Regions from separate parts of the Kluyvera sichuanensis genome, predicted to be linked through region 1. Evidence: predicted binding sites of a transcription regulator. Region 1 holds the regulator's gene; each other region holds the start of a gene.
The links. The regulator CRP, encoded in region 1, controls carbon source genes, mostly activating them, when cyclic AMP is high. The targets are predictions, from matches to a motif close to ATGTGANNNNNNTCACAT.
Positions count from the first base shown of each region.

Region 2: the regulator CRP is predicted to act here: its motif matches at 2,890-2,907, upstream of AB2B48_RS08970 (arabinose ABC transporter substrate-binding protein).
Region 3: the regulator CRP is predicted to act here: its motif matches at 2,854-2,871, upstream of AB2B48_RS19645 (YjcB family protein).
Region 4: the regulator CRP is predicted to act here: its motif matches at 3,667-3,684, upstream of msrB (peptide-methionine (R)-S-oxide reductase MsrB).

Region 1 is NZ_CP162271.1:3,293,742-3,299,254, reverse strand. Features, by position in the region: gene AB2B48_RS15995 (bifunctional acetylornithine/succinyldiaminopimelate transaminase) at 1-689, shown strand, start outside; gene AB2B48_RS15990 (YccS/YhfK family putative transporter) at 682-2,757, opposite strand; gene crp (cAMP-activated global transcriptional regulator CRP) at 2,812-3,444, opposite strand; gene AB2B48_RS15980 (OsmC family protein) at 3,749-4,153, shown strand; gene AB2B48_RS15975 (phosphoribulokinase) at 4,250-5,113, opposite strand; gene AB2B48_RS15970 (YheU family protein) at 5,179-5,397, opposite strand; gene AB2B48_RS15965 (hydrolase) at 5,394-5,513, opposite strand, start outside.
Region 2 is NZ_CP162271.1:1,813,327-1,818,839, reverse strand. Features, by position in the region: gene AB2B48_RS08995 (MFS transporter) at 1-344, opposite strand, end outside; gene azuC (stress response protein AzuC) at 553-642, shown strand; gene AB2B48_RS08985 (DUF2766 family protein) at 723-974, shown strand; gene AB2B48_RS08980 (non-heme ferritin-like protein) at 1,052-1,555, opposite strand; gene AB2B48_RS08975 (DJ-1/PfpI family protein) at 2,188-2,745, shown strand; gene AB2B48_RS08970 (arabinose ABC transporter substrate-binding protein) at 3,048-4,028, shown strand; gene araG (L-arabinose ABC transporter ATP-binding protein AraG) at 4,092-5,513, shown strand, end outside.
Region 3 is NZ_CP162271.1:4,093,721-4,099,233, reverse strand. Features, by position in the region: gene AB2B48_RS19660 (NCS2 family permease) at 112-1,461, opposite strand; gene soxR (redox-sensitive transcriptional activator SoxR) at 1,871-2,329, opposite strand; gene soxS (superoxide response transcriptional regulator SoxS) at 2,417-2,746, shown strand; gene AB2B48_RS19645 (YjcB family protein) at 2,999-3,280, shown strand; gene AB2B48_RS19640 (IclR family transcriptional regulator) at 3,328-4,071, opposite strand; gene AB2B48_RS19635 (lytic transglycosylase F) at 4,227-5,513, shown strand, end outside.
Region 4 is NZ_CP162271.1:746,008-751,520, reverse strand. Features, by position in the region: gene ssuD (FMNH2-dependent alkanesulfonate monooxygenase) at 1-618, opposite strand, end outside; gene AB2B48_RS03680 (aliphatic sulfonate ABC transporter substrate-binding protein) at 892-2,820, shown strand; gene AB2B48_RS03675 (YeaC family protein) at 2,817-3,095, opposite strand; gene msrB (peptide-methionine (R)-S-oxide reductase MsrB) at 3,138-3,551, opposite strand; gene gapA (glyceraldehyde-3-phosphate dehydrogenase) at 3,891-4,886, shown strand; gene AB2B48_RS03660 (D-hexose-6-phosphate mutarotase) at 4,971-5,513, shown strand, end outside.

The sequences.
Region 1 (5,513 bases):
ATGCAGTAGAAGCGGTGATCGATGACCATACCTGCGCCATCGTGGTTGAGCCGATTCAGGGCGAAGGCGGCGTGCTGGCGGCGACCCCTGAGTTCTTACAGGGCCTGCGCGCCCTGTGCGATAAGCATCAGGCGCTGCTAGTGTTTGATGAAGTACAAAGCGGCATGGGGCGTACCGGTTCACTGTTTGCCTATATGCACTATGGCGTAACACCAGATATCCTCACCAGCGCCAAAGCGCTGGGCGGCGGCTTCCCGGTGAGCGCGATGCTGACCACCAACGACATTGCCAGCGCATTCCACGTCGGCTCACACGGCTCCACCTACGGCGGTAACCCGCTGGCCTGTGCGGTAGCGGGTGCGGCATTCGATATTATCAACACCCCAGAAGTGCTGAACGGCGTAAATGCCAAACGCGAGCGCTTTGTGCAGCATCTGCAGCAGATCAACGCGAAGTACGATGTCTTTAGCGATGTGCGCGGTATGGGGTTGCTGATTGGCGCGGCGCTGAACGAGAAATACAAAGGCCGGGCGCGTGATTTCCTCTACGCGGCGGCGGACGTTGGCGTGATGGTACTGAACGCAGGGCCGGATGTGATGCGCTTTGCGCCATCGCTGGTGGTGGAAGAGGCGGATATCGACGAAGGGATGCAGCGCTTCGCTCAGGCGGTCGCTAAAATCGTTAGCTAGCCCGTCGTTTTAACCAGCCGCCATGACGGGGGCGCTGTCGCCAGGCCACCGACGAGATGGTGTGCATGGTGCTCAGATGCCCCAGAATACGCTGAAGATGCTGTTCCATGGTGCTTAACGGCCCGTGGGACAGCGCGTCCGGCGACTCCATAATATTCACTTCACCGCTACTTCCCGCCTCATCGTACTCCAGACGCTGCTGACAGCGCTGAAGGGCAACCTCACAGGATTCCAGATACTGCTGCGCCAGATCCGGCGTCAGCATATTGTGCTCGCGCGCCAGCGTGGTCATGGCATTAATGTGCTCGACGATAAACTGACTATGGGTGACCCACAGCTTCATATCTGCCAGATAACGCGAGTTGAAGCCCGGCTCCTGCATGGCCTGATTCAGCGTGTTGAAGAGCGTGTTGTGTGCCTGGTTGACGCGCATCCGCTGGTAGGCAAGCTTCGGTGCCTGCGGGTCGGGGCTTAAGATGAGACGAATGGCCTCCTGGTCTGCCTCCAGCGCCGCCTGAGCGTTTTGCCGCAGCTGGCCGCTTTGCCACTGTGGCCAGAGCCAGATCATGCCGCCAAAGGCAATCAGGCAGCCGATGATGGTGTCGATAAAGCGGGCGACGATGAACTGCTCGCCGTTCAGCGTCAGAATCTGCAGGGTATACACGGCAGTGATAGTAAAGCCAACGGTGGCCCAGCCGTAGTGGCGACGGATGATCAGGTAACTCCCCAGCGTGACGATAAGCATGCCTGTCAGCGCCAGCCCTTCCGGCGCATGGAAGTGCAGGACGACGGCGGCAATCACCAGCCCCGCCAGCGTGCCCGCCGCGCGGTGGAATATACGTACGCGGGTTGCGCCGTAGCCGTTCTGCGTGACCAGCAGCACCGTCATCAGGATCCAGTAAGGCTTCGGTAGGTGCAGCGCTGCGCCCATCAGGCTGGCGATGCTCAGCATCACGCTGAGCCGGGCGGCGTTGCGCAGGGCCGGGGATTTCAGCGACAGGTAGTTTTTAAGCGCCGGGAATAGCGGCAGGCGGCGCTGTTTATCGGCCATCAGGTCACGCGGGTAGAGCGGTCGCTGGGAGCGCAGCACGCGGGCGATACGGCTGAAGTGCCAGGCGCAGAACTGGCCGACCGGGTTATCCGGATGCTGGTCGGCAATTTTTTCCAGCGCGCCGATCTGCTTATCCATATTGAAGCGAGTCGGGTAGCGGTGATAGAGAATATCGTCTGCCAGTACCCTCAGGCGTGCCGCGACGGTCTGGGCGTTCCAGCGGATCACCGCTTCGGCGTGGCTGCGTTCAACCAGCTTTTGTACCTCTTCCGGTTGGTGCAGGCTGACGGAGATATGCTCCTGTAAATCGAGCCCCACCTGGAAGGCGCGCAGCAGGCGCTTGTAGTCGTTGTGCTGGTTAGCCGCAAGCATGTGCAACTGCTGATAGCATTGGGAAATCAGATCCACCACTTTCTGCTGGCGAGTCAGCAGCGGCGGCAGCGCGGTGCTCGGGTCGGTGTGCTGGGTCAGCAGGCTATATTTAGCCTCGCAGTATTCGGCAAGCTGGCGATAGAGCAGGCTCAGCGATTCCCGCAGCGGCTGTTCGCGCCACATCCAGAACCACCACCAGTTAAACAGCCCGTACCAGAGCGTGCCCAGCGCGTAGAGCAGCAATGGCTCCCAGATGGGCATATTACCCGCCAGGCTTAGGGTAAAGATGGAAGCAATCAGCGAGGCAGGCAGCAGCCGCCCGTGCAGCGCGCTGATTTCCGCCGTGACGCCCAGCAGCAGCGCCAGCCCGGTGAGAATCAACGGTAGGGAAATGTCGTGTTCCAGCAGCAGCTGTACGGCAAGGCTACAGCCAGCAAACAGGCAGCCGCCAATAATCAGGCGCTTAAAAAAGCGTTTATGCGGCGTGTCGAGGCCAGCGATATTGCAGCAGGCGGGCACTAAGGAGAACAGCAGACCTTGCTGGAGGTGGCCGAGAAGCAGCCCGATGGCAACCGGCAGGCATAACACCAGCGTTTGCCGCAGTGCATAGTTGACTTCCGGGTGGTAAATCAGCCTGCGCCACATAGGGGGAAAACAAAAATGGCGTATTGCTTTCACAATACGCCATTTTGGGCCGGATTAGCGGGTACCGTAAACGACAATGGTTTTGCCGTGCGCGGAGATCAGGTTCTGATCTTCCAGCATTTTCAGAATACGGCCCACGGTTTCACGGGAGCAGCCAACGATCTGACCGATTTCCTGACGGGTGATTTTAATCTGCATACCGTCTGGGTGGGTCATCGCATCAGGCTGTTTTGCCAGGTTCAGCAGGGTCTGTGCGATACGACCGGTAACGTCCAGGAAGGCCAGGTTACCGACTTTTTCGGAAGTGACCTGCAGACGACGCGCCATCTGAGAAGAGAGACGCATCAGAATGTCCGGGTTAACCTGGATCAGCTGACGGAATTTTTTATAAGAGATTTCAGCAACTTCACAAGCGGTTTTTGCTCGTACCCATGCGCTGCGTTCCTGGCCTTCTTCGAACAGACCCAGCTCGCCGATAAAATCGCCCTGGTTGAGGTAAGAGAGGATCATCTCTTTGCCTTCTTCGTCCTTGATGAGTACAGCCACGGAGCCTTTTACGATGTAATACAGCGTCTCTGCTTTTTCACCCTGGTGAATCAGCGTGCTCTTCGATGGGTACTTATGAATATGGCAATGAGACAAGAACCATTCGAGAGTAGGGTCTGTTTGCGGTTTGCCAAGCACCATGCGCGGTTATCCTCTGTTATAAGCTCTTCCCAGCGGCAAAAACATTGCAGCCACTGGTTGCAATAGTATCCTTCCCGTTACCTGGGAAGTCGGCTGTCGAATAGGGTCGCAGCCTGTAATGTGATGTCCTCTGCATACATGCAGTACGTTTATGTATTACCGTAGCATCCTGACTGTTTTAGCATAGCTTTTGCCGTGTGTCTCCTGGTGTCTCGCTTCAGCATGACGTCGATCGCCTTCCATTGCGAGAATTGTTATGTGCGCGTAATCTGAGAAGAAAATTGCAACCTGGGAGTTAAATATTATGCAAGCGCGTGTGAAATGGGTTGAGGGGTTAACCTTCCTCGGTGAGTCAGCTTCAGGCCACCAAATTTTGATGGACGGTAACTCTGGCGATAAAGCGCCAAGCCCGATGGAAGTGGTGCTGATGGCCGCCGGCGGTTGCAGCGCGATTGACGTGGTCTCCATCCTGCAAAAAGGTCGCAATGACGTGACCGACTGCGAAGTGAAGCTCACCTCCGAGCGTCGTGAAGAAGCCCCGCGTCTGTTTACGCACATCAACCTGCACTTTATCGTCACCGGTAAAGCGTTGAAGGATGCGGCGGTATCGCGTGCGGTCGATCTCTCTGCTGAGAAATACTGCTCGGTTGCGCTGATGCTCGAAAAAGCGGTGAACATCACTCACTCTTACGAAGTGATTGAAGGCTGATTACATGCCAGACGTAGCCCGGCCGAACGTAGTAACGCCGGGGCCATTCCCGGCGTCGGTGCTCGCGCGCCTCGTCCGGGCTACCTGGTCTTGATGCTAGTTCCGACCTTCCATCAGACGCTGCACCAGCGGCGTCATGATTAATTCCATCGCCAGCCCCATCTTCCCACCGGGAACGACCAGCGTATTCATATGCGAGATAAATGAACCCTGCAACATGGCCAGTAGCCACGGGTAGTCGATGTGGTCGAGATTACGGAAGTGAATCACCACGAAACTCTCGTCCAGCGACGGAATGCTTTTGGCCGCAAATGGGTTAGAGGTGTCGACCGTCGGCACGCGCTGGAAGTTGATATGAGTGCGGGAGAACTGCGGGGTAATGAAGTTGATGTAGTCTTCCATCGACCGCACCACCGAATCCATCACTGCCTCACGAGAGTGACCGCGCTCGCTGGTGTCGCGGATCATCTTCTGAATCCACTCCAGGTTAACAATCGGTACCACGCCGACCAACAGATCAACATGGCGAGCCACATCGTGCTGCGGGGTAACGACGCCACCGTGCAGTCCTTCATAGAACAGCACATCGGTCGGTTCCGGCAGCGGCTGCCACGGCGTAAACGTACCGGGCACCTGGTTCCACGGCACCGCCTCGTCGTAGGTATGCAGGTATTTACGCGATTTCCCTTGCCCGTTCAGGCCGTAGTCGCGAAAGGTCTGTTCCAGCAGGCCAAAGTCGTTGGCATCCGGGCCGAAGTAGCTGATATGGCGGCCAAGGTCACGGGCCTTGCGGATAGCCATATCCATTTCCGGACGGGTATAGCGGTGAAAGCTGTCGCCTTCGACTTCCGCCGCGCGCAGGTTGAGCTGAGCAAAGATTTTACGAAACGCGAGGCTGGTGGTGGTGGTTCCTGCTCCGCTGGAGCCGGTAACGGCAATGACCGGATGTTTGGCAGACATGCGAATAACTCCCTGAACAGACGACAACGGAAGCGGGTAAAACGCTCCCTATCGTTAGAGTATAGTTAACCGCGAAATTGGTTACGGGGCATGATGTTGACGGTCTCGTGAAGCTCAGACCAGACCAGCACCGCTTCGCCTGTTTGTAGCTGGTGTTTGACGTCGGCGACCTTTTGCGCAAGTGAACGTTCATATTCACCATAATCAGTGCCTTCGCGCAAGACAAAGCTTTCAATCAGATTATCCAGCGTCTCCGGGTCGATATCCTGCCAGGGAATCATCATGCTTTTGCTCCTAGCCACGGCATCAGCCAGTCGGGGATGCGTTTTTCCAGCCACATTTCCGGGTGACGCAGGGTACCGCCGATAAACCCGACATGGCCGCCGTACTCAGTAAGCTG
Region 2 (5,513 bases), 1.5 Mb from region 1:
ACGCCTTGTAAAATGCGCATCGCCACGAAACTGTGGGCGCTGGTCGCCAGGCCGCAGAAGACGGAGGAGACGGTGAAGATCGCCAGCGCCAGACTGAAGATCGTCCTGGCACCGAAGCGATCGGCAATCCAGCCGCTGGCGGGGATAAGCACGGCGAGGGTGATCAGGTAGGCGCTGATGCCGATGTTCAGGTCAACGGCTTCTACGCCAAAAGTTTTCGCCATATCAGGAAGGGCGGTGGCAATCACCGTGCCATCCAGGAACTCCATAAAGAATGCACCGGCCACAAGCAGCGCAGCAGGGGATACCCCGCGGCTCGCCTGGGCCTGGAGAGGCTCACTCATTGTTGTTTTACCCTATCAAAATAATTTTTAAAATTTATAGCTTTTGTAGATTTGGTAAGTGGTAGATTTCTATAACAAATTTTTTATAAATTTAACGCAATCGATAAAAATAGCGTGATTCAACTCTCAAAATGGTTGATTTTTGTGATGGCGGTCATATTATGTGCGTAAAGACAATAACACCTGCATAACAAACCGGAGCATCAACATGAAACAGCGCATGCGTAAAATCCTCAAAAGCATGTTTGAGAACTACTGCAAAACTTTCAAAGACGTACCGCCAGGCGCTATGTTCTGATAAAAAAACCTGCCACGGCAGGTTTTTTTATCTTCTGCGAAAGTAGGTTACTATTACGCTCCGCAAAATAGGAGCAAAAAATGTCTCAGAACCTGACCCCGAACGATGAACTGGTATCCGATGTCGTGGCCTGCCAGCTCGTTATCAAACAGATCCTCGACGTTATTGACGTTATCGCCCCGGTTGAAGTCCGTGAAAAAATGGCGAGCCAGCTGAAAACCATCGATTTTACCACCCATCCGGCAGGGGCCGACCCGGTGACGATGCGTGCGATTCAGAAAGCGATTGCGCTGATTGAGCTGAAGTTTACGCCGCAGGACGCAACGCACTAATACGCGGTGAGGTATCAGGGCAGAGCGCCCTGAATACGCCTGAAATAAGGGCGGCGATCCCGCCCTTATGAATTCAATTAATGGTGCTGTTGAGAAACAATATTCAGCAGATGCTGATCGGTTTGCTGAATACACAGGCCCGCTTTACGCGCGCTGCGAACTTCATCCAGAATTGTCTTCAGCAAGATACCATCCTGTTCCTGTTCTTCTTCCAGTGCGTTCAGGAAACTCAGGGTGCTATCGTCATGAAGCACTTTCGCTTGTTCAGTTAATTCTGACAACGTAGACGCACGCTGGTGGTGGTCTTCGAGAGTTTTAAGGAAAAGATCTTCGAGGGTGGCACATTTATCTTCGCAAGTTTCAAAAGCCTTAACCACCGGATAAGCGCCAGATTTCTTCATATAATCGAACACCCGCATCATCTGCGTTACGCTGGACTGTGCCCGTGAACGTAGAAACGTCGCGGTTCCATTCAGCCGATGTTCTGAGCACCACTCGCTCAAACGCAAATAATGATTAGATGCAGAAAATTCAAGATTCATCTGTGCATTAAGCTTTTGAACCATTCCTGGAACTGCCATACAAATATCCTTATTACTGGTAGGAACGACACGCGTGACATCGCATAGTGCGTAATAGCTGCCAACCATGCGCTATTTCCGCGTTTGAGTGTGACTACATATTACCTGTAGTCCTTGCGTCCGACCGGGGGATATAATATCGCCCGGTCGAATAAAAGAATACTCTTAGTATGGATATAAGAAAAGTCTCACGAACTGCTTTTTACGTTTCGTTACAACCTATATTGTGAATAACTAACAAGGAAAGAAGACATTCTCGTAACGCTATGATTAATAGTGGATATAACGAATATGTATATTCTCTGTAAGGCTTTGTTAACATAAGAGATTGCTATTGCAACGTATGCACTTAAAAGTGTGATCGTGATCTTGTTTTTATTGCTGCATTCGGTAATAACGAATGAAATACGTATTATTTACTATGAATGGCATTTTACGAATAATAAATGCTAACTAAATCGCGTATTTTCAGATGGCTGTATTAAATATCAGAATGATGTTCAATTTGTTTTAGATCATTTTTGGTATTAGCAGGCTAGAGGATTATGTTCTCGGTAATAAAAACTACGTAAAGTCCTTCCCGTTTCGTCGCTTCAGGGAAGACTCGTTGATTTCAAATGACAGGAGTTAAAATGAAACAGGTTGCTGTACTGCTGGCCCCAGGCTTTGAAGAAGGGGAAGCGATTGTCACTATCGATATTCTGCGCCGTTTGCACATCGGCGTTGAACTGGTATCGTGCGCCGAATCTCGCGCGGTAGTGAGCTATCACGATATTCCGATGGTCGCTGATGCGACGCTGGCAGAACGTCTCGATACGCTGTATGACGCGGTGGTTCTGCCGGGCGGCCCACAGGGAAGCGTGAATCTGGCGGCGAATAAAGACGTGGTTAAATTTGTCGCCGCTCACGATGCGACCGGCAAACTGATCTGCCCAATCTGCTCAGCGGCAGCACGTGTATTAGCAGGTAACGATCTGCTGAAGGGGCGTCGTTACGTCTGCTCCGGTGATTTATGGCAGGACGTCAAAAACGGCGAATACGTTGATGCGCCGGTTGTGGAAGATGGCAACCTGATCAGCGGCAAAGGCTTCGGTCACGTCTTTGATTTCGCCTTTACCGTTTCGGCCCGCCTGCTGGGTGATGAAGCGCCGGTGCGCGATCACGCCGAGCATATCTATTACCGTTGGTAATACTGCGCGAATTCCGCCTAAAGGGATATTCCCGCTGCTGATATAGAGATATCTGCTATTCCCCCGCGTGAATTGTCTGACAATTCACGCGTCTTATATGTACTTATTTGCTGAATATATGCATCACTTTACTGTAATTCTGCCGTGTGATGCCGCTCTCTTCTGCAAAGCCAATTCCTGGCTATTAATGTTTCAACAACGTTAACGCTGTTAATAAAACAGCTAATACATTGTTTTATGTCTAATTTAAATCACCTATTTGATTTTCCCTACATAAAAGAACATTAAGGCTGGAGTTAACCATGCACAAATTTACCAAAGCGCTGGCGGCCATTGGTCTGGCAGCGGTTATGTCACAATCGGCTATGGCCGAAAATCTCAAGCTCGGTTTTTTAGTGAAGCAACCGGAGGAACCCTGGTTCCAGACGGAATGGAAGTTTGCCGATAAGGCCGGTAAAGACCTCGGCTTTGACGTGATTAAAATTGCCGTGCCGGACGGAGAGAAAACGCTGAATGCGATCGACAGCCTGGCGGCCAGCGGGGCGAAAGGCTTCGTTATCTGTACGCCGGACCCAAAATTGGGGCCAGCCATCGTAGCGAAGGCGCGCGGTTATGACATGAAGGTGATTACCGTCGATGACCAGTTCGTCAATGCCAAAGGCAAACCGATGGAAGATGTGCCGCTGGTGATGATGGCCGCCAGTGAAATCGGCGCGCGTCAGGGGCAGGAACTCTATAAAGAGATGCAAAAGCGCGGCTGGGATGTCAAAACCACCGGCGTGATGGCGATTACCGCCAACGAACTGGATACGGCGCGTCGTCGTACCACCGGCTCAATGGATGCCCTGAAAGCCGCGGGCTTCCCGGAAAAACAGATCTATCAGGTCCCAACCAAATCTAACGATATCCCTGGCGCTTTCGATGCTGGTAACTCCCTGCTGGTACAGCATCCGGAAGTGAAACAGTGGCTGATTATCGGGATGAACGACAACACCGTGCTGGGCGGCGTCCGCGCGACGGAAGGCCAGGGCTTTAAAGCGGCGAACGTCATTGGTATCGGTATTAACGGCGTCGATGCGGTGAACGAACTGTCAAAAGCGCAGGCGACCGGCTTCTTTGGCTCACTGCTGCCAAGCCCGGATATCCACGGCTATAAGACCAGTGAACTGCTCTACAACTGGGTACAGAAAGGCGCGGAACCACCGAAATTTACCGCGGTGACCGACGTGGTGCTGATTACTCGCGATAACTTCAAAGAAGAGTTGGCGAAAAAAGGCCTCTGAGTCCTGATAGCGCTCCCTTCGCAACGGCGGAGGGAGACGAGTTGTGTCATTGTGGAGGTTGCGATGCAACAGTCGACCCCTTATCTCTCTTTCCGCGGTATCAGTAAAACCTTCCCCGGCGTTAAGGCGCTGTCCGACATTAGCTTCGATTGCTATAGCGGCCAGGTGCATGCGTTGATGGGGGAGAACGGTGCCGGAAAATCGACGCTGCTGAAAATTCTCAGCGGCAACTACGCGCCGACCTCCGGGTCTTTGCTGCTGCGCGGAGAAGAGATTTCTTTTGCCGATACCACTGCGGCGCTGAACGCAGGTATCGCCATTATTTACCAGGAACTGCATCTCGTCCCGGAAATGACCGTGGCGGAAAATATCTACCTTGGGCAATTGCCGAGCCGAGGCGGCTTCGTTAATCGCTCACTCTTAAACTATGAAGCGCGTCTGCAGCTGGAGCATCTGGGGCTGGATATTGACCCTGATACCCCGTTGAAATATCTCTCCATCGGCCAGTGGCAGATGGTGGAGATTGCCAAGGCGCTGGCGCGTAACGCCAAGGTTATCGCCTTTGATGAACCCACCAGTTCGCTCTCGGCGCGTGAGATCGACAACCTGTTTCGGGTGATCCGCGAGCTGCGCAAAGAGGGGCGGGTGATCGTCTATGTCTCCCACCGTATGGAGGAGATCTTTGCGCTTAGCGATGCGATAACCGTGTTTAAAGATGGCCGTTATGTTTGCACCTTTGATGATATGCAGACGGTAAGCCACGACCGATTGGTGCAGGCGATGGTCGGGCGCGAAATCGGCGATATCTACGGCTGGCAGCCGCGTGAATATGGCGAAGTGCGTCTGCGTCTCGAGCAGGTTAAAGCGCCGGGCGTGCGTACGCCAATATCGCTGGCGGTACGCAGCGGTGAAATCGTCGGTCTGTTCGGTCTGGTGGGGGCTGGGCGAAGTGAACTGATGAAGGGGATCTTCGGCGGCACCCGCTTGAGCGGCGGGCAGATTTACATTGATGGTCAACCGGTGACGATTGATAAGCCCGCGCAGGCGATTCGCGCCGGGATGATGCTGTGCCCGGAAGACCGTAAAGCCGAAGGGATTATTCCCGTTCATTCGGTGCGCGATAACATCAACATCAGCGCCCGGCGTAAACACATCCACGCTGGCTGCGTTATCAACAATGGCTGGGAAGCGACCAACGCCGATCACCATATTCAATCGCTCAATATCAAAACGCCCGGTGCCCAGCAGCTGATTATGAACCTCTCCGGAGGCAATCAGCAGAAGGCGATCCTGGGTCGTTGGTTATCCGAGGATATGAAGGTCATTCTGCTCGATGAGCCGACGCGCGGTATCGACGTAGGGGCCAAGCATGAAATTTATAACGTGATTTACGCGCTGGCAGCCTCCGGCGTGGCGGTGCTCTTTGCCTCCAGCGACCTGCCGGAAGTATTGGGCGTGGCCGACCGCATCCTGGTGATGCGGGAA
Region 3 (5,513 bases), 800 kb from region 1:
AAGGAAACGAGAGGTGGCTGAAAATAGAAAAAAAGTCCGGACGCGTAGCCCGGCCAAGCCACAAATAAAAAACCCGCCATCAGGCGGGTTTTTTGTACGGCAGTGGCGAGATTAAATCGCCCAACCGCCCGCATAGAACACCACCAGCGCCGCCGCAATAATCACGGTGCCGATGTTCAGCTTACGCCATTCGCCAGAAACCACGCGGCCAATCACCAGGGTCGCGAAGCCAATCATGATGCCGGTAACGATGTTACAGGTCAGCACGATCATCACAGCGGTGATAAGCCCGGACATCGCGTCAACAAAGTCGTTAAAGTCGATGCGCGCCACGTTGCTCAGCATCAGCAGGCCGACGTACATCAGCGCTGGTGCGGTGGCATAGCCTGGAACCAGGTAAGAGAGCGGAGAGAGGAACAGAATCAGCAGGAACAGGATGCCGACGGTGATCGCCGTTAAACCCGTTTTACCGCCTGCCGCCGTACCCGCTGCGGATTCGATATAGACCGCTGCCGGGGATGCGCCCACAACTGCCGAGAACACGCTGCTCAGGGAGTCAGTGGTCAGCGCTTTGCCGCCATTGATGATCTGGCCGTCTTTATCCAACAGGTTTGCCTGACCGGCTACCGCACGGATAGTCCCGGTGGCGTCAAACACCGCGGTCATCACCAGCGCCAGCACGCTTGGCAGCACAACCGGATTCAGCGCGCCCATAATATCAAGGCTGCCGATCAGCGAGTTGCCTTTGTCATCGCTCAGCGATGGCATGGCGAACACGCCGGAGAAGTGCACGTTTGGATCGAAAATCAGGCCGACGATGGAGACACCGATGATGGTCAGCAGAATGCCGCCCGGTACCTTCAGTTTCTCCAGACCGATGATCATCGCCAGACCGACCAGCGTCATAATGACCGGGAAGCTATCGAACTGACCCAGCGCAACCGGCAGGCCGTCCAGTGGGTTTTTCACTACCATGCCAACGCCGTTCGCGGCGATCAGCAGCAGGAACAGGCCGATACCAATGCCCGTACCGTGCGCAATGCCCTGCGGCAGATTGCGCAAAATCCAGCTACGGATACCGGAGGCAGAAATGATGGTAAACAGTACACCCATCAGGAATACCGCGCCCAGCGCAACCGGAATACTGATGTGCTGGCCCAGCACCAGGCTGAAAGCGGTGAAGGCGGTCAGTGAGATTGCACAGCCGATCGCCAGCGGCAGGTTTGCCCACAGGCCCATCACGATAGAACCGACACCGGCCACCAGGCAGGTCGCCACAAAGACCGCTGCCGGTGGGAAACCGGCTTTACCCAGCATGCCCGGCACCACGATCACCGAGTAAACCATCGCCAGGAAGGTAGTGAGACCGGCGACAATCTCCTGACGAACGGAGCTACCACGTGCAGAAATTTTAAACCAGGCGTCTAACGAACCGCCGGTACGCGCTGAAGGCGTAGACATAGAAAACATCCCCTGAGAGTTTTTATCATTCGTTCGTCTGCGTGGTGGAACATCCACTTCCAGCTAAGCGTCATCTCCATGTGCTACTTGCGGCAATAGGGGAGCCACAAAAAAGCAAACGATTAACTCCGCGCAGACAAAACGATATTCGGAATTCCTTACCCTCGGCGTGTGCGAGATAAGGTTGGCCCGCTCATTTTCGGCGTAAGATGCGTCCGAAATTTGAAGGCAAACGATTATCTGGCTTTTATGCCCCTTTTTTCAACAGAAGTTTGCCCTGGTTTATGAAAATTAACGAATGCCGATGAAGAATTGCTCAACCCATGCGCAAACGTTATCGTCCATGCGCAATCCGGCAACATTTCTATGGCAAAAATGTCGCAATTTTCCGGAGAGGAATGCATAAGGATTATTCTTCTTCCAGCAAACGCGCCCCGGTCCCTTCTTCCCCCAGTTTATCGCCGGGGTTACGCAGCGGGCAGTCGCGCAACGACATACAGCCGCAGCCGATGCAGCCGTCAAGCTGGTCACGCAGCGCCTCCATGGCGTGAATGCGTTTATCCAGCTCTTCGCGCCACTGGGTAGTGAGATGCTTCCAGTCTTTTGGCCCGAGGGTATGGTTTTCCGGCAGCACGCTGAACGAGTCGCCGATAGTCGCCAGCGGAATGCCGAGGCGCTGGGCAATTTTAATGATCGCCACATAGCGCAGCACGTCGCGCTTATAGCGCCGCTGATTGCCACTGTTGCGTGTGCTGTGGATCAGCCCTTTGCTTTCATAAAAATGTAACGCAGAGACCGCAACCCCAGTTCGTTTCGCTACTTCGCCGGGTGATAACAGCGTTTTTATGCGCGTCGTCTTTTTTTCCATAATCCGCTTTACCTCAAGTTAACTTGAGGAATTATACTCGCCGACAGAACAGAAATCGACGCAAAAATAGACAACGGGGAGAGCCTTATGTCCCATCGGGAAATTATTCAAACGCTAATTGAATGGATAGATGAACATATCGATCAACCGCTTAATATCGACATCGTGGCCCGTAAGTCCGGCTACTCGAAGTGGTATCTGCAAAGAATGTTCCGCACCGTGATGCATCAGACGCTGGGTGACTACATCCGCCAGCGACGCCTGCTGCTTGCCGCAGAGGCGCTACGCACCACCCAGCGGCCTATCTTTGATATCGCCATGGATCTCGGCTACGTTTCGCAACAGACCTTCTCACGCGTATTCCGCCGCGAGTTTGACCGCACGCCGACGGACTACCGCCACCAGATCTCCGCTTAATCCGCATTCAGGCTGCTGCACCGCGTGTGGCGGCCTTACCCATGCTTACAGGATGGTTATTGGATTGACAAAAATCCTGCGTTTACCTCTGGTGAATAAAACAACAAACGTGATATAGTTCACATAACGAGATGAAACAGAAACACTGTTTCACTCAATTTGTGAATGCCTTCAGATAGCCAGAGCGCCCAGTGCCTCATTACACAAGTGCTGTCAGGGCAGCTTGTTGTTTATCTCTGAGGAAAAGGTCCCATGCTTTCACTTACCGCAGGCGTTACGCTGTTACGCTGGCCGTTAACCAGCGCCGTGCTGATGTTCGTTGCTAGTACCCTGAAAATCAAACTCCGTAAAGCCGACTACATCGGCCTGGGCGCTATTTGCAGCATGCTGGGTCTTGCGGCCGCCTGCTGGTTTGCCACCAGCCTGTTAGGGATTACTCTGGTCGAGATTTCCACTATCTTTAACAATATCAAAGATGTGATGGTTGAAGTGATGAGCCAGACGCCGCCAGAATGGCCGGTCGCGCTCTATTAATTGCAGAAAACCCCGCCACGGCGGGGTTTTTTATTGTCTGAATGCGGCTATTCCCCGTCTAAGGCCAACGCAATACGCCGGGCCGCTTTTTTAAGTTTGTCCTGCCACTCCCCCACGTTGCTTTGCGCAAAATGTTGAGTCGATGAGACCAGCGCCAGCGCGGCGCAGTGCTCTTTTGGCGCAAAACGCAGCGGCACCGACAGCGATGACACCCCCGCCGCCAACTCTTCATCCGCCCGGTAGCACCCCGCTTTGCGAATTTGCAGCATCCGTTTCAGGAACGCCTCTTCCGTGTCGCCTAATCCTGCCCTCAGCACCTCTTCACGAAAGCGTTCGTACAGCCCACGCTGCTGCTTCGAGGTTTGGTTGGCGATAACCACTTTTGGCGCGCTGCCGGAAAACATCGGGCGCGGACGGCCTCGGCCGTAAATCAACGCAATGTCCTGAGTCGAGGACTCGTGATGCAGGTCGAGAAACACATCGCCATCAAGCCTGGAGAGCGTGCAATGACAACCCGTCTGCTTCACTAGCTCACGCATCTGCGGGATGCTGGCTGCCAGCAGCGGGTCGGTGCTGCGGATGACATAATCCAGCAGGGTGATGCGTGGCCCCAGCGCATAATAGCCACCGTTAAAGCGCTGCAGCAGGCCAGTGTGCATCAGCTCTTTCAGGTAGCGATAGCCGGTGGGCGTGGAGCATCCCAGCGCTTCCACGATACGGTCGGCTTCCCACACGGGGCGTTCTGCAGTGAACAGGTCAAGTACCGACAGCATCCGATTCAGGCTGGTCATTATGTCTCTCCATGGCACAAAATGTGCATTGTAGCCGTTGCCATCGATGCTAACCAGATAGCGGCCTCCGACGGCCTGAAAAAGCCATACTCCTGCCAGGTTTTTTAGCCATCTTCTACTAAAATTGACGGATGCGCCTTGCGGAGTGCCGCACCATGAACGCCATCCCTTTTCATCGCCTCATTACCGTCTGTTTAAGCGCCCTGCTGCTGTCCACCCCGGCTTATGCCGCCCCCAAACCGGATGAACAAAGCGATGCGCTGGAAGTGAATATCGAAAGCATCATGCAGCCGTGGAAAGGCGACCTGCCCGGCATGCTTGACCGTCGCGTGATTCGCGTTTTAACCACTTACAGTAAAACCTTCTTTTTTATCGACAAAGGACAGCAGCGCGGCGCGACGCACGATATTTTCGCCGCCTTTGAGCGCAGCCTGAACGCACAGCTAGCAAAGGATAAGAAGCTTAAGCAGAAGCATCTGAAGGTGCGGATTATTTTTGTGCCGGTGACCCGCGATAACCTGTTTACCGCGCTCAACGAGGGAAAAGGCGATATCGCCGCCGCTAACCTGACCATCACACCGTCCCGCCAGCAGGCGGTTGCCTTTACTGATCCTATCTATAACGATATCAAGGAGCTGCTGATTTCCGGCCCCGCGTCACCGCAGGTTAACAACCTGGATGACCTTTCCGGAAAAACGGTGTTTGTGCGTAAATCGTCGAGCTATTACGAGAGCCTGACCGCGCTCAACGCGCAGTTCGTCAAAGCGGCAAAACCACCGGTCATCATCAAAGCCGCCCCGGAGGCGTTGGAGGATGAAGATCTGCTGGAGATGCTCAACGCCGGGCTGATCCCGCTGACGGTGGTTGATCATCACAAGGCGGTTTTCTGGCAGCAGGTCTTCCCCAAAATTCAGGTGCATGAGGATGTGGTGCTGCGCGATAACGGCAGCATCGCCTGGGCGGTGCGCAAAGATAATCCCAAGCTCCTCACTGAGCTTAACGGCTTTGTGAAAGAGAACCGCCAGGGCAGCACGCTGGGCAATACGCTGCTGCTACGCTACCTGAAAAGTGCGAAATACGTAAAGAACGCGGCGGCGGAAAAAGAACGACGTAAATTTCTGAAAATGGTGGAGGTGTTCAGGAAATATGGCGATCGCTATGACGTTGACTGGCTGCTGATGGCGGCGCAGGGCTACCAGGAATCGCGGTTAAATCAATCGGTGCGCAGCCACGTCGGGGCCATCGGCGTGATGCAGGTGATGCCGAAAACTGGCAAGGAGCTGAAGGTCGGCGATATCAAACAGCTCGACCCCAATATTCACGCCGGGGTGAAGTATATGCGCTGGATGATCGACCGCTACTACGGCGACGAACCGATGACACAGCTGGATAAGGCACTGTTTTCGTTTGCCTCTTATAACGCGGGGCCGGCACGGATTGCG
Region 4 (5,513 bases), 2.5 Mb from region 1:
AGGTTCTCCCCAGGTGAGATAGGCGTCAATATGATCGGCCGCCACCTCAATGGCCTGCGCCGATGAACCGCCAAAGTAGAGCGGCGGCCCGTTGCGCTGCACCGTCGGGAACAGCACTTCCGCCCCCTCGACCTGAATATGCTCACCGTGATAGTCCACTTTTTCTCCAGCCAATAGGCGGCGGTAGACGTCCAGAAATTCGTGGGTCACTTCATAGCGCTCGCTGTGGCTCAAGAAGATGCCATCGCCTTTGTTTTCCACCGGATCGCCGCCGGTAACGACGTTTATCAGCAAACGCCCTTCGGAAAGACGGTCGAGGGTAGCCGCCATCCGCGCTGCCAGCGTCGGCGGTTGCAATCCAGGGCGAACGGCCACCAGATAGCGTAAATTTCGGGTGATGGGCGCTAACGCCGCCGCCACCAGCCAGGAGTCTTCGCAGCTTTTACCGGTCGGGATCAGCACGCCGTAGTAGCCGAGGCTGTCGGCGGCCAGCGCCACCTGCTGCAGATAGGGAAGATCCACCGGGCGCCCCCCTTCGGTGGTGCCCAGATAGCGCCCATCGCCGTGGGTTGGTAGGAACCAGAAGATATTGATGTTCTCAGCGGCTTGTACGGTCATTATCCATTTCCTTTATAACTATATTTGGTATTTATAGAAGCGGTTATTTAAGTCAGTTATAAAGAGATTAGCGAAATGCGTGCCAGTTTTTTGAAGAGAAAATAACGTTTTAATTCATTGAGTTATAGAAATCATTTTCACAACAAGGTTGTTGCAAATGCAACACCGCATCGGCAAAAGTTGCTGCAATGGCGACAAATCCCGCCTTCCCCCCTCTGGCAAATTCAGCGCGCAAAAGATACCGTCCAGACAGGAATTAGCTGGAGGCTCACCATGCTCAACGCAGAACTCACATCATCAGGCCCGGAGCTGGTTGACCCCGCTTCACAGGCCTTTCAGAAGGTGCTCAATCGGCTCGCCCCAACCGACGCCACGGTACTTATCATCGGCGAAACCGGCACCGGTAAAGAGGTGGTGGCGCGCTATCTGCATCGTCATAGCCCGCGCGCCAACGCGCCGTTTCTGGCGGTGAACTGCGGGGCGTTAACCGAGTCGCTAGCAGAGTCAGAACTGTTCGGTCATGAAAAAGGCGCGTTCAGCGGCGCGACGCACCGCCATCAGGGCTGGTTTGAGGCGGCAGAGGGCGGCACCCTGCTGCTCGATGAAATTGGTGAGCTGAGCCCGGCGCTACAGGTCAAGCTACTGCGCGTCCTTCAGGAACGGGAAATTACCCGCGTCGGATCGCATAAGCCCGTTCGTATCAACGTCCGGGTGATTGCGGCGACGCATGTCGATCTTCAGCGCGCCATTCAGGAACGGCGCTTTCGTGAGGATCTCTTTTATCGCCTGAACATCGCCGCCGTTAACCTGCCGCCGCTGCGCCAGCGAAAACAGGATATCCCGGTGCTGGCCGATCACTTTATCCAGCGCTATGCCCGTCGACTCGGGCGCACCGAGCAGAAAATTGCCCCGGAAACGCTGGCAATGATGCTGGACTATCCCTGGCCGGGTAATATCCGCGAGCTGGAAAACACGCTGCATAATGCGGTATTGCTGAACCCCGATTTATGGCTACTGCCGGAACATCTGCGGCTTACGCCAGCCACGTCATCCCCCCAGCCTGCGCAGGAAGAGAGCGATGAGCTGACGGCCTTTATGCACCGTCAGCTTCAGACGCACAGCGGCGCGCTGTACGACCGTATGCTGCGGGCGATGATCCACACCGCCATGAGTCAAAGTGACAACAACCAAAGCCAGGCGGCCTCGTTGCTCGGCATGAGCCGTCACACGCTGCGTACACAGTTGGCGCATCTGGGGGTGATTAAGCAGCGGCGTAAACCCGGCGAGCTGCCGCCGCCTGCCCCGCGCGAACGCGAGTTGCGTATTGGCTACCAGCGCTTTGGCAATCTTGGCGTGCTGAAAGCGCGTCAGCTGCTGGAACAGTCGTTTGCTGATTTAGGGGTGAACGTGCTGTGGAGTGAATATCCCGCAGGCCCGCAGCTACTGCAGGCGCTGGGTAATGATGAGATAGATTTTGGTACCACTGGCGAAGCGCCGCCAATTTTCGCCCAGGCGAAGGACAACTCGCTGCTGTACGTCGCCTGGGAGCCTCCTGCCCCACGCAGCGTCGCGATGGTGGTGCCGCATGACAGCGATATCCGCTCGCCGGAGCAGCTCAAAGGCAAACGCATTGCGCTGAACAAAGGTTCCAACGTGCACTGGCTGCTGGTACAGATTCTGGAAGAGGCCGGGCTGGGGCTGGACGACGTGAAAGTGGTCTACGCGCCGCCCAAGTATCCTCTAACCGCCAGCGACTACCTGGCGGCAGACGCGTGGATGATGTGGGACCCGGTACTGAGCGCGGCGGAACGCAGCGGCACGCTACGGGTGCTGGCGACCGGCGAAGGACGGGTCAATAACCATCAGTTTTATATTACCCGTCGTCAGTACGCGCAGCATAACGAAGAGATCATCGCCGGGATCGTGGCGGCGCTGGTGAAAACCGGCAGGTTTATCGACCGTCATCGTCATGAAGCGGCACAGCTGTTGGCGAGTGAGCTGGGGCTGGATACCGGATCGCTGGCCTGCGCGCTGGCGCGACGTAGCCATCAGACCCGTGAGATGGATATGCAGGCAATACGCGCGCAGCAGACCATCGCTGACCGCTTCTACGCACTGGGCCTGCTGAACAGGCCCGTGGCGGTCAGAGAAGCGCTCTGGTATGCCAAAGCGCGGCTGATTGAACCGTGGGCGGCGGCTTAATGCTGTTTGAAGGTAGCGATGGGCTTCGGTGCAATGCCGAAGTCCTCTTTCAACTGCTGCTTGCTCTTCATCACCATTTGGCCCTGGGTATCGATGGTCATATGCTGAGCATCTTGGTTGTTGCGTGACTGCCAGAGCATCACCAGCTGTAAACAGTTCTCTTTCTGTTCCGCGGTTAACGCCACGCCGTCAGGCCATTTTCCCAGCTCCACCGCAGTGGCGAGACGCTGGTAAATTTCCGGCGTCATCGTCTCGATCATTTGCTCAATACTCATGCCCCGCTCCTTTTTTCAGGAATAATTTGCTGAATCGTTTCTTCAACCCTTAGTGGCATCGCCGTTTTCGTCATCCGTGAAGCTCAGCGACGCCGAGTTGACGCAAAAACGTTCGCCAGTCGGCTGCGGACCGTCAGGGAAAACGTGCCCAAGGTGCGCGTCGCAATTTCCACAACGGATTTCAGTACGTTGCATGCCGTGGGAGTAATCATTGAGATAACGGATGGCCGTATCGCTCACCGGCTCATAAAAACTCGGCCAGCCGCATCCAGAATCAAACTTGCTTTGGGAATGAAATAACGGCGCGTCACACACCAGGCAGTGGTAAATCCCATCGCGCTTGTTGTGCAGTAAACGCCCGGTAAACGGCGGTTCTGTGCCATGTTTCTGGGTGACATAGAACTGCATTTCACTGAGGGTATTTTTCAGTTCTTCTGGGGTGGGTTTCTTCACCATTTTGCTCACATCTCACTATGAAAAATACATTCGCCAGACGATTCTAACAAAACATTAACAATGAAGCCTGAACTTTTGTTCTAAACTTAATCGGCGTGAAAAGGCAGCCGGGTAATTGTGACTTAAATCACATTTTTATCTTCTGCGCCCTTTAAAATCCCCGGCGCCGCCCTCATGTGGTTTCAAGCTCATAGGAAGAGTGAGACACGTCAGTCGACCAAAGCTTAGGCAGAGGATTGATTTGTCGCAATGATTGACACGATTCCGCTTGACGCTGCGTAAGGTTTTTGTAATTTTACAGGCAACCTTTTATTCACTAACAAATAGCTGGTGGAATATATGACTATCAAAGTAGGTATCAACGGTTTTGGCCGTATCGGTCGCATTGTTTTCCGTGCTGCTCAGGAACGTTCTGACATCGAGATCGTTGCAATCAACGATCTGTTAGACGCAGACTACATGGCTTACATGCTGAAATATGACTCCACTCACGGCCGTTTCAACGGTACCGTTGAAGTGAAAGACGGTCATCTGATCGTTAACGGTAAAAAAATCCGTGTTACCGCTGAGCGTGATCCGGCTAACCTGAAGTGGAACGAAGCAGGCGTTGACGTTGTTGCTGAAGCAACTGGTCTGTTCCTGACTGACGAAACCGCTCGTAAGCACATTGCTGCTGGCGCGAAAAAAGTTGTTCTGACTGGTCCTTCCAAAGACAACACCCCTATGTTTGTTAAAGGCGCTAACTTTGACAAATACGAAGGCCAGGACATCGTTTCTAACGCATCCTGCACCACCAACTGCCTGGCACCGCTGGCTAAAGTTATCAACGACAACTTCGGCATCATCGAAGGTCTGATGACTACTGTTCACGCGACCACCGCTACTCAGAAAACCGTTGATGGCCCGTCTCACAAAGACTGGCGCGGCGGCCGCGGCGCAGCTCAGAACATCATCCCATCCTCTACCGGTGCTGCTAAAGCAGTAGGTAAAGTACTGCCAGAACTGAATGGCAAACTGACTGGTATGGCGTTCCGCGTTCCAACCCCTAACGTGTCCGTAGTTGACCTGACCGTTCGTCTGGAAAAAGCTGCTTCTTATGAAGAAATTAAGAAAGCAATCAAAGCTGCTTCCGAAGGCGCAATGAAAGGCGTTCTGGGCTACACCGAAGACGACGTTGTATCTACCGATTTCAACGGTGAAGTTTGCACTTCCGTATTCGATGCTAAAGCGGGTATCGCTCTGAACGACAACTTCGTTAAACTGGTTTCCTGGTACGACAACGAAACTGGTTACTCTAACAAAGTACTGGACCTGATCGCTCACATCTCCAAATAAGTTGAGATGAGAATCTGATCCAAAAAGGCGACTTCGGTCGCCTTTTTTTATGGCCAAAAATCTTAAAACACCAAGGATTGCATCATGATTAACACAATTTTCGCTCTCCCGGTCATTGAACAGCTTACCCCTGTCCTCTCCCGTCGTCAGCTTGATGAGCTGGAGCTTATCGTTGTAGACCACCCAAAAGTGAAAGCCTCCCTCGCCTTCCAGGGCGCGCACCTGCTCTCCTGGAAACCAGCGGGCGAAGAAGAAGTACTGTGGCTGAGCAACAACACTCCGTTCAAAGACGGCGTGGCGCTGCGCGGCGGCGTACCAATCTGCTGGCCATGGTTTGGCCCAGCAGCTCAACAAGGTTTCCCGGCGCACGGCTTTGCTCGTAATCTGCCGTGGGAGCTGAAAGCCCATAACGAAGACGACAACGGCGTAGTGCTGACCTTCGAACTGAAAAGCAGCGATGCAACCCGTCAATACTGGCCGCACGAGTTCACCCTGCTCGCTCGCTTCAAGCTGGGTAAAACCTGCGAGATGGAACTGGAAGCGCACGGTGAGTTCGAAACCACCACTGCGCTGCACACCTACTTCAACGTTGGCGATATTCACGCAGTGAAAGTCAGCGGCCTCGGC